4 regions of the Terrabacter sp. 2TAF16 genome follow, and region 1 is predicted to be linked to each of the others. Evidence: riboswitches for the same ligand, from Rfam matches in the RefSeq annotation. Region 1 holds a riboswitch; each other region holds the start of a gene.
The links. A riboswitch is a leader RNA that binds a small molecule or an ion and turns the genes downstream of it on or off. The one in region 1 is predicted to bind S-adenosylmethionine.

Region 1 (3,438 bases):
CGGCCCTCGAAGTCGACGTGGTGCAGCCGGTCCCGGTCGACGAAGCGCCCGGTCGTGACGTCGCGGATCTCGGCGTCGTCCTCCCAGCTGTCCCAGAGCCGCCGGACGACCTCGACGTGGTCGGCAGCCTCGTCGAAGCGATCGCGCACGGCAGCGCGGCCCTCGGGGGTGGACGCGAAGTCCCGTCGGATCGCGGGGAGGGTGCGACGACCGACGTTGCCGGTCTCGCCGGGTGTGCCACCCACCTGCACCCGCCAGCCGGCACGACCGTGGCTCACGTGGTCGAGGGTGGCGACGGCCTTGGAGACGTGGAACGGCTCGGTGTGGCTCGTCGTGACGGTCGGGACGAGGCCGACGTGTCGCGTCAGGGGGGCGACCGTGGCTGCGACGAGGAGCGCGTCGAGCCGCCCGCGCACCTGGTCGGTGCGCGTGTCGACGTCGTCGGAGAAGGGGTCCACCGACTGGAGATCGAGACTGTCCTCGATCGTCACGAAGTCGAGCAGGCCCCGCTCCGCCGTGGAGGTGAGGTCGGCCCAGTAGCGGGCGGTGAGGAGGTCGTCCGGCCGCGCGCCCTTCTCGCGCCACGCTGCCGGGTGCCATCCCGCACCGTCGAGGGCGACGGCGAGGTGGATCTGCGCGGCGTTCGGAGTGAGGCCAGTCACCAGTCGACTCCCTTCTGCTGCAGCTCGATGGGACTGAGGCTCCTGCCGGTGAGCGCGTACGTCGTCATCTCGGTGAGGCGCGGGGAGTACACGTGCAGGCTCACCGCCGGGTCCGGGCCCTCGTTGCTCACGTGGTGCACGTAGCGACGTCCGAACGTGCGCTGCTGGCCGGCCCGTAGACGGCCGACGTCCTCACCGACCTGCGGGGTCCGGTCGGGACCGTCCAGATCGGCGACGCGCTCGCTCAGCTGTCCTTGCAGGACGACGAACGAGCCGGCGCACTGCCCGTGGTCGTGCCACTCCGTCCCCTGGCCGGGGAGCCAGGTGAGCAGCCAGGCCTCGTGGTCGGGCTCGGCGGCGATCCGGGCGTAGTAGCGGCTGATCGGGTCGAAGTCGACGAGGCCGGCCCAGAGGGCACGGTCGCCCGCGAGGCGCCGAGCCGTCTCCGCGAGGTTGACGGCGATCCGTGGTGCGAACGTCGATGGCGTCCCGGTGCCGGGCGCAGAGAGCGTGGTGAGGGTGGTGGTCCGGTCGGGGCGGGTGCGCAGAGGCATGGCAAGGCTCCTGAAGGTGTGAGGGTGGGTCGAGACGGACTACGGGGACGCCGCACGCCACAGCCGGGCCCAGTCGGGCCGCCGACGCTGCGCATGCGGTCGTCTGGTCGTCAGTCCCGACAGAGGGCGCTGCTCACCCGGGAGAGGTCGACGTGCCGGCGGCGGTGAGCCCACAGGGCGTGGCCGCGGGATCGGCGTTCGGTGGTGTGCGTCATGGGAACCCTTGTGTCCGTGGGGCCCTCGTCGAGCCCGCGCTTGCGTCGAGCGGGAGGTCGACGCCTGGTCCTCACCCGGGGCACCCCGCCGCGGAGGAGGGTTGCCGCCCAGCAAGCCGGGGCTTGTCGCTGGGACTCATGACCTGCAGAGACGATAACATACTGATTTGGTAGGGATAGCTGGGCGACCACTCCCTGAGATGCCGCCGAGGCCGCGGACCGTCGGGTCCGTGGCCTCGGCGGGGCAAGGGCGGCGTCTAGAGCGGCGATCCTCGCCGGGTTCCTCGTCGTGACGCTGCTGCCCGCTGGTGACGTCAAGGACACCGCGTCAGCACTCGTCGACCCGGTGCTCGTCATCGTCCTGTCACTCATGGTGCTCCCGGCCCCGGTCGGCCTCGTCCGGACCATGCTGCGCGAGCTGCTCGAGATGAGGCCTCCCCCGAGATCGAGCAACCGGCCCGTGAGGCCGTCACCGAGCTGTGCGCCGGGATGGGCCTCGTGGAACCGGTCGTGCGGATGACGAGGACCGGGGGCGTCTCTACGTGGAGGTCGACACGTCGTCTCACCCGGCGAGTGGGACGTCGCCGACATCGACCGGCTGCGGACGGCCCTCACCGAGCGGCTGCACCGCCTGACCGTGGCCACCTGGATCAACGTCGAGCTCTCCTGCGACCCTGCCTGGCAGCAGGGCTGACGGGGTCACCAGATCGGTGCCGATCACCCACGGAGGGGGAATCGGCACGCCCGGCTCCCCCGGCACGATCGGGAGACGACCAGCCCGCCCACGAGGAAGATGAGGCCGCTGTGAACCCGGTGCTCGCGTTCGTCATCGTCATGCTCGTCTGGACCGTCAGCGACCTCGTCGCGAAGAAGACGAAGTCGCTGCTGTCCTCGCTCTTCGTCGCCTCGATCATCTTCTTCATCGGCTTCCTCACCGACATCTTCCCCGAGGACCTCCTCGCGAGCTCGAGCCTGCTCGCGCTCGCCGGTGTCGTCGTCGGCTTCGTCATCGTCCACCTCGGCACCATGATCAGCCTCGACGACTTCAAGAAGCAGTGGAAGACGCTGCTCGTCGGCATCGCCACCGTCATCGGCATCGGACTTGCCCTGCTGCTGGCCGGATTCATCTTCGGGCCCCGGATCTCGGGCTCCGCGGCCGACGGCTATGCGCAGGCTCTCGACTTCGTGATCGCCGGCACCGGCGCCTTGAGCGGCGGCACCATCTCGGTCCTCATCGTCCAGGAGGCGGCCCTCGGCGTCGGCCTGACGAGCATCGCCGTCTTCCCCGTCCTCATCGCCGCGCTCCAGGGGCTCATCGGCTTCCCGCTCACCTCGATCATCCTGCGCCGCGAGGCCGCCCGGCTCAAGGAGGAGTACCGAGCGGGCACGCTGGCGCCGGTGGTGGCCGCGGGGGCCGCCGCCGCCAGCAGCGGGGGCGATGGCGGCGGCAGCAAGGGCGACGCCGGCAGCAGCGGGGGCGACGCCACGCCACCCGCCGAGCCCGTCCCGGAGACGAAGCTGCCCGCCGCCCTCCGCACGACGGCCGGCACCCTCTTCATCGTCGGGGTGGTCGTGCTCATCAGTCTGGGCATCAACAACGTCACCGACGGCATCCTCAACACGTTCGTCGTGGCCCTGCTCTTCGGCATCGGCCTGCGCACGACGGGGATCTTCAAGCCGTCGGTCCTGTCGGGCATCGACGCCTTCGGTCTCATGATGATCGCCATCATGATCCTCGTCTTCGGACCCCTGGCGACGGTGAAGCCCAGCGACGTTTCAGCGCTGGCCGTGCCGCTGCTCATCGCCTTCGCCTTCGGGATCGTCGGGATCGCGGGCTTCTCGGCTCTCGTCGGCAAGCTGCTCGGCTACAGCGTGTCGATGTCCGTCGCGATCGGGCTCACCTCGCTCTACGGCTTCCCGGGCACGATGATCCTGTCCCAGGAGGCCGCCAAGGGAGCCGGAGAGACCCCCGAGGAGGTGGCCGCGATCGAGAACGAGATCCTGCCC
Region 2 (3,438 bases), on a different contig from region 1:
AGGCGCATCGCGTGCAGGGCACGGCAGATGTCGTAGGAGTTCCACTCGGCGATGTCGAGCAGCACGACGGTGCCCTCGGGCGCGTGGTCGCGCGCGAAGGCAGCGATGTCCGCGAAGCGGCCGCCCGCGAGGAAGCTCACCGTCTCGACGCACCCCGCGACGAGCCTTCCGGAGAACGTGATGGGTGCGTCCTCGTGGCCCGGATCGATGCGGGTCCACGTCCCTCGGCCCTCGAGGGTCATCTCGGAGACCGTCGGGTTGCCGGCGTAGTCGTCCCAGCCGCCGGCACGGTGCCGCCCGGGGGAGTGCTGCCGCAGCTCGTCCCCGGCCGCGGCGCCCGCCACGTCGACCCAGTGGAGTATGCCGCCCGGCACGGCATACGGGGTGTCCATGAGGTTCTGCCCGTGGATCGTCGCGATGCCGGTCGTGAGGGTGAGGGGGGTCAGCCACGTCGACGTGTCGGAGAAGCCGACGCACCAGGTCGGCTCGGCGGCGGCGACCGCGTCGAGGTCGAGCAGGTCGAGCAGGTCGATGCCGGTCTCACCGCCCCACGGCGGGACGACCGCCCGGATGCTCGGGTCGAGGAGCATCCCCATGAGCTCGGCCGCGCGGGCTTCGCGGGGCCCGCTCACGTGGCTCGGCGCGTGGTTGAGCTCACCCACGACGACGTCGAAGCCACGGTCGCGGAGGCACTGGACGGCATACGCGAACCGTCCCCAGAGCTCGTCGGAGACGCCGGAGCTCGGCGAGGTCACGCCGATCCGGTCGCCGGGGCGCAGTGGGGCAGGGTAGCGGATCGGCATGGCTGCCATCGTGCCAGCCATGCCGATCCGCTTCAGCCCGGTTTCGGCCGGGTCGGTCGGGAGCGTCAGGCCTTGGCGGCCGTGAAGCCCTGCTCGAGGTCGGCGACGATGTCGTCGATGTGCTCGATGCCGACCGAGAGGCGCACGAGGCCCGGCGTCACGCCTGCAGCGAGGCGGTCCTCGTCGGGGCCCTGGGAGTGCGTCGTCGAGGCCGGGTGGATGACGAGCGAGCGGACGTCGCCGATGTTCGCGACGTGGCTGTGCAGGGTCAGCGCCTCGACGAACCTCTTGCCCGCCTCGAGGCCACCGGCGATCTCGAACGAGAGCACGGCGCCGGCGCCACGCGGCGTGTACTTCTCCGCGAGAGCGTGGAACGGGCTGTCCGGCAAGGACGCCCACACGACCTTCTCGACCTGGTCGTGACCCTGGAGGAAGGCAGCGACCTGGTGGGCGTTCTCGAGGTGACGCTCGATGCGCAGCGACAGCGTCTCGATCCCCTGGGCGATGAGGAACGCGTTGAAGGGCGACGCGGCCGGGCCGAGGTCGCGCAGCAGCTGGACGCGGGCCTTGAGGATGAAGGCGAGGTTGGCGCCGAGCGGGCTGCCGACGCCGAGGTCGCGGGCGAAGACGAGCCCGTGGTAGCTCTCCTCGGGCGTGTTGTAGTTGGGGAACTTCTCCGGGTCGGCGCCGAAGTCGAACGTGCCCGCGTCGACGATGACGCCGGCGATCGAGGTGCCGTGACCGCCGAGGTACTTCGTCGCCGAGTGCACGACGATGTCGGCGCCCCACTCGATGGGGCGGATGAGGTAGGGCGTCGCGACGGTGTTGTCGACGACGAGCGGTACGCCGTGCTCGTGCGCGAGGGCCGCGACGGCCTCGATGTCGAGGATCTCGCTCTTGGGGTTGGCGATGGTCTCGCCGAAGAGGAGCTTGGTGTTGGGGCGGATCGCCGCGCGCCACGAGTCGATCGACGTCGGGTCCTCGACGAAGCCGACCTCGATGCCGAACTTCGGCAGCGTGTGCTTGAAGAGGTTGAACGTCCCGCCGTAGAGGCTGGGGGAGACGACGACGTGGTCGCCCGCCTCGGCGATGTTGAGCACGGCGAGCGTCTCGGCAGCCTGGCCCGAGGCCACGAGGAGGGCGCCCACGCCGCCCTCGAGTGCCGCGATCCGCTGCTCGACGACGTCGGTCGTCGGGTTCATCAGACGGGTGTAGATGTTGCCGAACTCCTTGAGCCCGAAGAGGTTCGCGGCGTGGTCGGTGTCGTTGAAGACGTAGCTCGTCGTCTGGTAGATCGGCAGCGCGCGGGCCCCCGTGGCACTGTCGGGGGCCTGGCCGGCGTGGATCTGCTTGGTCTCGAAGGACCAGTTGGGCTCGGTCATCGGTCGTCCTGCTCTTCCTGGGTCGTGTCGCTGACCGGGGTCCCGTGTCACCGGGCCCCGTGCACCGACGGGTCGGTGCGGGAGAGAGGCTCTCCGCGCTTGCACGAGCGCCGGGTGGCGTCGACGGGCCAGGTCTTCACCCGGGGCACCCCACCGCGGTTGGAGGGTTGCCGGCCAGCGAGCCGGGGCTTGTCGCTGGCGCTCATGACCTACCGGCGAGTGTACGTATGCGTGTCCGCCAGGTGGGAGGCCATGTCCTCATCGTGGACGGGCCCTTTCCGACGAGCGTTCCCGATCGGCGCAGGGCCGCGTCGAACCGGACGGGATGGCTTGCAGGGCAGACCAGTTCGTTGTCCACAGGGGTGGCCTACCTCTTGAAAGTCGCTCGAACACCTGTTCTGCATATCTGCTTGGGTGAAGTAGGATCTGTGGATGACCGCGAATCCGGTTCGGGGAGTGGACTACCCGTCCACCTACCAGCAGCTGCTGGAGTGGTTCCCGGACAACCAGTCCTGCCTGGACTACCTGGCCGGACTGCGCTGGCCCGACGGGTTCGTGTGCCCGAAGTGCGAAGCCACTGAGTTCTGGCGCACCGGTGCCGGGCTGTGGATGTGCCGGGCCTGCGGGCGGCGCACGTCGGTCACCGCTGGAACGATCTTCGACCGGACGCGGACGCCGTTGTCGACCTGGTTCGCGGCGATCTGGTTCCTGACCTCGCAGAAGAACGGGATGTCCGCACTCGGCCTGCAACGGGTCCTCGGGTTCGGCTCCTACGAGACGGCGTGGGCCTGGATGCACAAGCTGCGCCGGGCGATGGTCCGCCCGGAGCGGGACAAGCTGTCCGGGATCGTGGAGCTCGACGAGACGATGATCGGCGGCGTCACCCGCGGCCGGATGGGCGGCTACGGCGACAAGGTCGCGGTCATGATCGCCATAGAACACAACGAAACCCGCCGCCTGGGCCGAGTCCGGCTCGGCGTCGCCACCCAGCCCGGAACCGCCGAGCTGGTCGACTTCGCCACCCGGGTCATCGAGCCCGGATCAACGATCCGCACCGACGGCGCCCGCACCCTGCGCCGGCTCGCCGACCTCGGCTACACCCACGAGTTCACCCTCGGCTACTCCGCGCCCGACAAGGCCAGCGTGCTGCCCGGAGTGCACCTGGTGGCCTCACTGCTCAAGCGCTGGCTGATCGGCACCCTGCACTTCCGCGTCGAGGAGGCACACCTGCCCTACTACCTCGACGAGTACAC
Region 3 (3,438 bases), on a different contig from region 1:
CCCAACGGCACGGTGCGTCTCAAGGTCGCCCATCCCACGGCGCCCTTGCGCGGTGACACCGTCGAGTGGCGCGCGGGCCTGCGGGCGCTCCAGTCGTGGAAGCAGCGTCTCGACGGCGACGAGCTCCTCGTCATGGCCGGCGACTTCAACGCCGGCTTCGGCCACCCCGGCTTCCGCGACCTCGCCGCGGGCCTCGACGACGCGCAGCGCACCGACGGGCAGGGCTGGGTGCGCACCTGGCCCTTCGCGGGCAACCGGCTTCCGGCCTTCGTCCAGCTCGACCACCTGCTGAGCCGCGGCCTCACGGTCGTCGAGGCCGGGCAGGTGGCTCTCAACCGGGCCGACCACGCCGCGGTCTGGGCGAGCTACGCCCTGCCGGCGCGCTGACCCGACCCTGAGCGTTCGAGCGCACCGACCGCGCCGGCGCACCGGCGCACGGACCTGCTCAGCGGCGTACGCCCGCGCTCACCAGGGTCGCTCGACCTCGACGTCGCGCGGGTCGGTGCCCTCGAGCGCCCATCCGGTCTCGGTGAGCGTCCACTCCGCGTCGGTGCCGTGCTCGACGAGCCCCGCGACGGCCGCGACGAGACGCTCGACGCCCTCGAGCGTGCTGCCGAGGCCGATGCTGGCGCGGACCGCGGTGGCGGAACGCTCGCCCCACGGGTCCTCGAGGAGCTCGTCGACGAGCAGGTGGGCGCAGAACTTGCCGTCCCGCACGCCGATGCCGTGCTCGACGGAGAGGACCTGCGAGACGAGCGAGGAGTCCCAGCCGTCCATGGTGAAGGCGACGACGCCGACCCGGTCGCTGTCGTCACCGAAGATCGACAGGACCTCGACGCCCGCGACGTCGTCGAGTCCGGCGCGGAGCCGCTCGAGGAGGCGGGTCTCGTGCTCCTCGATGGCCTCGCGGTGCCGGCGGATCGTCGAGCAGGCCGCGGCGAGGGCGATGGCGCCGATGACGTTGGGGCTGCCGCCCTCGTGGCGCGCCGGCCCGGTCGCCCACGTGGTGCCGTCCTCGGTCACCGAGCGCGTCGCGCCGCCACCGAGCAGGTAGGGGTTGCCGGCGTCGAGCCAGTCGGAGCGCCCGGCGAGGACGCCCGCGCCGTAGGGGGCGTACGTCTTGTGCCCCGAGAACGCGACGTAGTCGGCGTCCCACGCGGCGAGGTCGATGGTGCGGTGCGCCGAGAGCTGGGCCGCGTCGACGGCGATCCGGGCGCCGTGCTCGTGCGCCAGGGTGGCGAAGCGCTCGACCGGCCAGACCTCTCCCGTCACGTTCGAGGCGGCCGCGACGACGACGAGGCGGTGGCGCGACGGGTGGTCGGTCAGCGCCTCCTCGAGCAGGGCGTGCGCGTCCTCGACGGTCTGCGGGACGGGGAGGCGCACGGTGCGGAAGCGGCCCCAGGGCAGCAAGGTCGAGTGGTGCTCGGTGCCGAAGACGAAGACCGTCGTGCGGCTCGGCAGCGCCTTGCTCAGCAGGGCCCACGAGTCGGTCGTCGTCCGGGTGAAGATGACGGAGTCGCCCTCACGCGCGCCGACGAAGGCGGCGACCTCGGCGCGGGCCTGCTCGTACCACGCGCTCGTCAGCCGCGAGGCGAACCCGGCGCCGCGGTGCACGGACGAGTAGGTCTCGAGCGCGCGGTCGACCGCGGCCTGGACCGTCTCGAGCGCCGGCGTCGAGGCCGCGTGGTCGAGGTTGGCGTATGCCGTGTCGCCGTGGAGCGTGGGCACGCGCAGTCCCGCGCCGACGACGGTGGGCAGCGTGCGCGCCTCGGGCACGACGTGCAGGGCGCGGGTGCGCACGACGGGTGCGGGGGAGCCGCCACAGAGGGAGGCCGCTGGGTGCGTCGAGGGAAGGACCGACATGGGAGTGCTCCTGGGTCATGGGACCCACCCGGTGCAGGTCCGCGCTTGCCGACCTCGATCACACGTTCAGACCGAGGATGGCCTGGTCGTCACCCGGAGCACCCCACCGCGGAGGAGGGTTGCTGGCCAGCGAGCCGGGGCTTGTCACTGGCACTCATGACCTGCGCCCGACGATAAAGGGGTCGGTCGCCGGCTGTCCACCGCCCGGTCCCCGGGTGTCGCGATCTGAGACGCCGACCCCGCCGGGGCCCTCGCGGGACGACGGCGGGCGCGGCCACGGCATACGGCGGCCGCGTCCGACTGGTCAGCCCTGTTGCGCGTGTGACGCGTGAGTTCAGCGGTGCGTTGACGTACGGTGCGAGCATGGCGTCACGTCCGTCCACCAACCAGCGCTCGAGCTCCGCCGCGGCCACCCGTGCCAAGGGGTCCGCGGGCAGCGCCTCGTCACGCCCTCCGGCAGCCCGGGGCGGCCGGCCCGCGCAGCGCAAGCCCGCGGCCCGCAAGCCCGCCGCCAAGACCGCGTCCAAGACGCGGGGCGGAGGCCTCCCCTTCCCGCTCGGCGCGATGCGCAACACGTGGATGGGCGTCTCGCACATGGCGGGGGGAGCGGTGCGCCGCGTCGGCCACAGTGCCGCCGACCTCGAGCCGGAGCACCGCCGCGACGGCATCGGCTTCGCGCTCATCGCGCTCGCCGTCGTCGTCGCCGCCCGTGAGTGGTGGGGCGTCTCCGGCACCTTCGGCCAGGTGGTGCACGCCGTCTTCGCCGGCACCTTCGGCCGCGTCGCCTACGCCGTCCCGCTCGTGCTGCTCGCCCTCGGCCTGCGCATGCTGCGCGCCCCCCAGGACGACGCCGCGACCAACCGCGTCGTCGTCGGCACCATCGCCCTGACCTTCGCCGCGTGCGGTCTGTCGCACCTTGCCGACGGCATCCCCAACCCGCCCGACGGCGCCGACGGCATGCGTGCCGCCGGCGGCATCCTCGGCTTCCTCGCCTCGAGCCCGCTCGCGGCGGCCGTCTCGACCTACGGGGCGCTCGTCCTGCTCGTCCTGCTCGGTCTCTTCGGCCTGCTCGTCATCACGGCGACGCCGGTCAACATGATCCCGACCCGCCTGCGCCAGCTGCGCGCCCTCGTCATCGACCGCGACCACGTCGACGAGCAGCCCGACGAGGCTCTCGACGCCCCTGCCGCAGCGGTGAAGCGCGCGCGCCGCAAGGCCGTCGACCTCGCCGACCGCGACGGCGACGAGGCGTTCCGCCAGGCCGCGCAGAAGGCCCTCGAGGACGAGGCGACCACGCAGCTGCGACCGGGCGAGAAGCGCCCGACCCCTCCCGGTCTGCTCGCCCCGCGTCCCGGCGGCGAGAAGGGGGTCGAGAAGGTCATCGACGCCACCGACCCCAAGACGCTCGGGGCGCCCGACACGAGCAAGGTCGGACCCAAGGCCGAGCTCATCCCGCCGCCCATGTCCGACCTGCCGGCTCGCGTCGAGCAGCTCAGTCTCGGCGGCGACATCACCTACCAGCTGCCCGACCACGCGATGCTGACGCCGGGGCCGCCGCACAAGACGCGCAGCGAG
Region 4 (3,438 bases), on a different contig from region 1:
GCCGCGACCGACTACGTCCTCGAGTCGGTGCGCAAGCGCCTCGAGCGCTGAGCCCAGCCCACTCGGCGACACGGCGTACTGCTGCGGCGTGCTGCGTGACGTGAACCCTGCCGCTGGGTCCGCGATCCACACCCCCTGACACGAAAGGCCCTCGGTCCACAGGAGCCGATCGGGGTCTGCCGGTCAACGGTGCGTGCCGCGAGGCTCGGGACATGCCGAAGATCTCACTGTCCGGGCCGGCCGAGCTGCTGACCATCATCCCCTTCCACCTGGGCTTCCAGCCGGAGCGCAGCGTCGTCGTGGTGTGCTTCCACGGCAAGCGGCTCGGGCTCGTCGCGCGGCTCGATCTCGTCGACGAGACCCTGGCCGCCGAGGCCGCCGCCCAGACGGTGCCGACCCTGCTCCAGGGTTCCCCGTCGTCGGTGGCCCTCGTGGGTTTCGAGCAGGTGCGCGACGAATCGCTGGCCCTGCTCGAGGCGCTCGCCACGGGCGTCGAGGACCACAGGGTCGTCGTCCGGGAGCGACTCGCGGTCCTCGAGGGGCGCTGGCGCTCGGTCGGGTGCGACTGCTGCCCCTCGGAGGGCTGGCTCCTCCCGGAGCAGGCGGACGTGCCGGCCGTGGCGAGCTACGTGGCGCTCGGGCACTCCGTCCTGGCGGACCGAGAGGGGCTGGCGAGGCTCGTCGAGCCGCTCGCCCCCACGGAGCCCCGGCACGACCTCGCTGCCGCCGCGATCGACGACTGGCAGCGCCGCTATGTCGCAGCCGGTGGCTCCCTCAGCAGGACGCCGGCCCGGGCGAGCCGGACGGACCGGAAGCCCGACCGGGGTCGGCGCCGTCGACCGGCGGGACGGGGGCGCCGACCCGGCGCGGCGCTCGGGGTCCTCGACGGCGGCGACCCGACGGCCCGCCAGTTCCTCGTCCACGACTCCCTCGTGGCCTGGGGAGGGGTGCTGCACGGCGAGATCGAGGGGTACGGCGTCGAGCACTGGCTCCCGTCCCTCGTCGGTCCGCTGCGTGACCCGCGCTTCCATGACGCCCTGCTGGCCTGGCTCTGCCCCGGGATGGCCTCGGCCGACTTCCTGTCCGACGACCTCGCAGCCCTCCTCGGGGTGCTGCTCGGTCCTGACCTCCGGCTCGCCCCGGCCGCGGGCGATCACGAGACGGCCGCCGTCCCGACACCCGACGGCGCCGAGCCCGGTCGCTCCCCGGGATCGCGCGCGGACCCGGGCGACCCCGACACTTCGGAGGGGTCGGGGACGGCCGTGCAGGAGCGCCTCGAGGAGGGCGACTCCGATGCGCTCCGAGCGCTGTTGCAGCTGCTGGCTGCGGGGCCGCCGTCGTCGGACCGGCACGACGACGACACGGACGAGGAGCACACCGACGTCGAAGACGACCACGAGGACGACCACGAGGACGACTACGAGGACGATGGCGAGCCGCCGCGCGACGTCTTCGAGGCACGACGGGTGCTGGACGAGCTGGACGCCGTGGGGACCCTGGCGGCGCTCGAGGCGTCGGTTGACCGGGACGCACCGCGCTCGCGCGACCTTCGGGCCGGCCTCGCCGCAGCGCCCGACGCGCCTCCCGAGTCGTGGCTCGGAGACGGCAACGACCCGAGCGGCTGGGAGGAGTGGGACGAGGCTGCGACGCCACGACTCGTCCTGTCCCGCCTCGAGCAGGTCTGCCGACTGACGCCGGCGGATCATGCGGTTCCCGTCCTGTCGCTCTTCGCCTCGATGGCGTGGTGGTGCGGCGACGGTGCGCGGGCCGGGGTCGCGGTCGACCGTGCGCTCGAGCTGGAGCCCGATGACGGGCTGGGGCGGCTGTTGCGACACGCCCTCGACGTCGGACTCCGGCCCCGGGAGTGCGCCTGAGCGTCTCCGGCGGCGGCGCCGTCCGTCCATGTCGTGGAACGGCGCGCGGCCTCTCCGTGAGGCCTCGCGTATGGTTGGAGCAGGTCATGAGTACCAGCGACAAGCCCCGGCTCGCTGGTCGGCAACCCTCCTTCGCGGTGGGGTGCCCCGGGTGAAGACCTGGCCGCCCCGTCCCCGGGTGCGTGCAAGCGCGAGGACCGAGGAGTACCCCGATGACCGTCACCCACCGGACGCAGAGCACCCGCCGCCGGGCGCGGCCCGGGACCGCTGGCACCGGCCAGACCGGCGACTCGGCGACGAGGGACCGTGCGGCGACGAGCCACGTCGACCCGACGGCACCGGAGCCCCGCCGGCCCGACGGCGCCTGGCGTGACGGCGACCCGGTCGGCCGGCGGCAGTTCGCCCACGTCGGTGACATCGAGCTCGAGCGCGGGGGAGTGCTGCCCGACGTTCGCATCGCCTACGAGACGTGGGGCCGGCTCAACGAGGCTGGCGACAACGTCATCCTCGTCGAGCACGCACTGACCGGCGACAGCCACGTCATCGGTGAGGCCGGCGACGGACACGCCTCGCCCGGCTGGTGGAACGCCCTCATCGGGCCCGACGGACCCGTTGACCCCGAGCGGTGGTTCGTCATCGCGTCCAACGTCCTCGGCGGGTGCCAGGGCAGCACCGGCCCCGCGAGCCCTGCGCCCGACGGTCGTCCCTGGGGCAGCCGTTTCCCCTACGTCACGGTCCGCGACCAGGTCGCCGTCGAGCGACGCCTCCTCGACGGGCTCGGCATCCGCCGCCTGGCGGCCGTCGTCGGCGGCTCGATGGGCGGGATGCGTGCGGTGGAGTGGGCCGCGACGCACCCCGACGACGTCGACCGCTGCATCGTGCTCGCGTCGACGGCGTACGCGACCGCCGACCAGATCGCCTGGTGCCAGCCGCAGCTGTTGGCGATCCGCAACGACCCCGACTTCGCGGGCGGCGACTACTACGAGGGCCACACGCGTCCCGACACCGGCCTGGGCCTGGCCCGCCGCATCGCCCACATCACGTACCGCACCGAGACCGAGCTCGGCACCCGCTTCGGGCGCGAGCCCCAGCTCGGCGAGGACCCGTTGCGCGCCGGCGACCGCGGTCGCTTCGCCGTCGAGTCCTACCTCGACCACCACGCGGGCAAGCTGGCCCGGCGCTTCGACGCCAACTCCTACGTCGTGCTGACCGAGGCGATGAACTCGCACGACGTCGGGCGCGACCGCGGGGGGCTCGAGGCCGCCCTCGAGCGCGTCCGCGCCGAGTGCACCATCGTCTCGGTCGACACCGACCGCCTCTACCCGCCCCGGCTCTCCGACGAGCTGCACGCCGCCCTGCCGGGGTCCCGTCGCGCACACATCACCTCGGAGTTCGGGCACGACGGCTTCCTCATCGAGGAGGACCAAGTGGGTCGCATCGTCCGAGACGCGCTCGAACGGCCGCGCGACTGAACCCATCTGCGCGCCGGGCCGGTTCGCCGACAGCCGGCGCTGTGGCACGCTCGTCGTCCGCGTCGCCGACGCCGCGGTGAGACTTCGCCCGG

Region 2: it holds a riboswitch for S-adenosylmethionine, as region 1 does, so the genes downstream of both, AB4Z14_RS20385 (bifunctional o-acetylhomoserine/o-acetylserine sulfhydrylase) here and AB4Z14_RS21675 (cysteine dioxygenase) in region 1, are expected to answer to the same signal.
Region 3: it holds a riboswitch for S-adenosylmethionine, as region 1 does, so the genes downstream of both, AB4Z14_RS07930 (aminotransferase class V-fold PLP-dependent enzyme) here and AB4Z14_RS21675 (cysteine dioxygenase) in region 1, are expected to answer to the same signal.
Region 4: it holds a riboswitch for S-adenosylmethionine, as region 1 does, so the genes downstream of both, metX (homoserine O-acetyltransferase MetX) here and AB4Z14_RS21675 (cysteine dioxygenase) in region 1, are expected to answer to the same signal.

What each region holds. Positions count from the first base shown of each region.
Region 1 covers NZ_JBFRFZ010000026.1:6,072-9,509, forward strand. The annotation lists gene AB4Z14_RS21670 (LLM class flavin-dependent oxidoreductase) at 1-662, opposite strand, end outside; gene AB4Z14_RS21675 (cysteine dioxygenase) at 659-1,216, opposite strand; SAM riboswitch class IV at 1,463-1,575, opposite strand; gene AB4Z14_RS21680 (hypothetical protein) at 1,721-1,951, shown strand; gene AB4Z14_RS21685 (hypothetical protein) at 2,236-3,438, shown strand, end outside.
Region 2 covers NZ_JBFRFZ010000018.1:62,666-66,103, forward strand. The annotation lists gene AB4Z14_RS20380 (LD-carboxypeptidase) at 1-824, opposite strand, end outside; gene AB4Z14_RS20385 (bifunctional o-acetylhomoserine/o-acetylserine sulfhydrylase) at 869-2,185, opposite strand; SAM riboswitch class IV at 2,276-2,395, opposite strand; gene AB4Z14_RS20390 (IS1595 family transposase) at 2,618-3,438, shown strand, end outside.
Region 3 covers NZ_JBFRFZ010000005.1:149,377-152,814, reverse strand. The annotation lists gene AB4Z14_RS07935 (endonuclease/exonuclease/phosphatase family protein) at 1-387, shown strand, start outside; gene AB4Z14_RS07930 (aminotransferase class V-fold PLP-dependent enzyme) at 466-1,863, opposite strand; SAM riboswitch class IV at 1,900-2,025, opposite strand; gene AB4Z14_RS07925 (DNA translocase FtsK 4TM domain-containing protein) at 2,227-3,438, shown strand, end outside.
Region 4 covers NZ_JBFRFZ010000007.1:78,081-81,518, reverse strand. The annotation lists gene AB4Z14_RS12420 (YkvA family protein) at 1-51, shown strand, start outside; gene AB4Z14_RS12415 (DUF4192 family protein) at 213-1,874, shown strand; SAM riboswitch class IV at 1,957-2,071, shown strand; gene metX (homoserine O-acetyltransferase MetX) at 2,087-3,346, shown strand.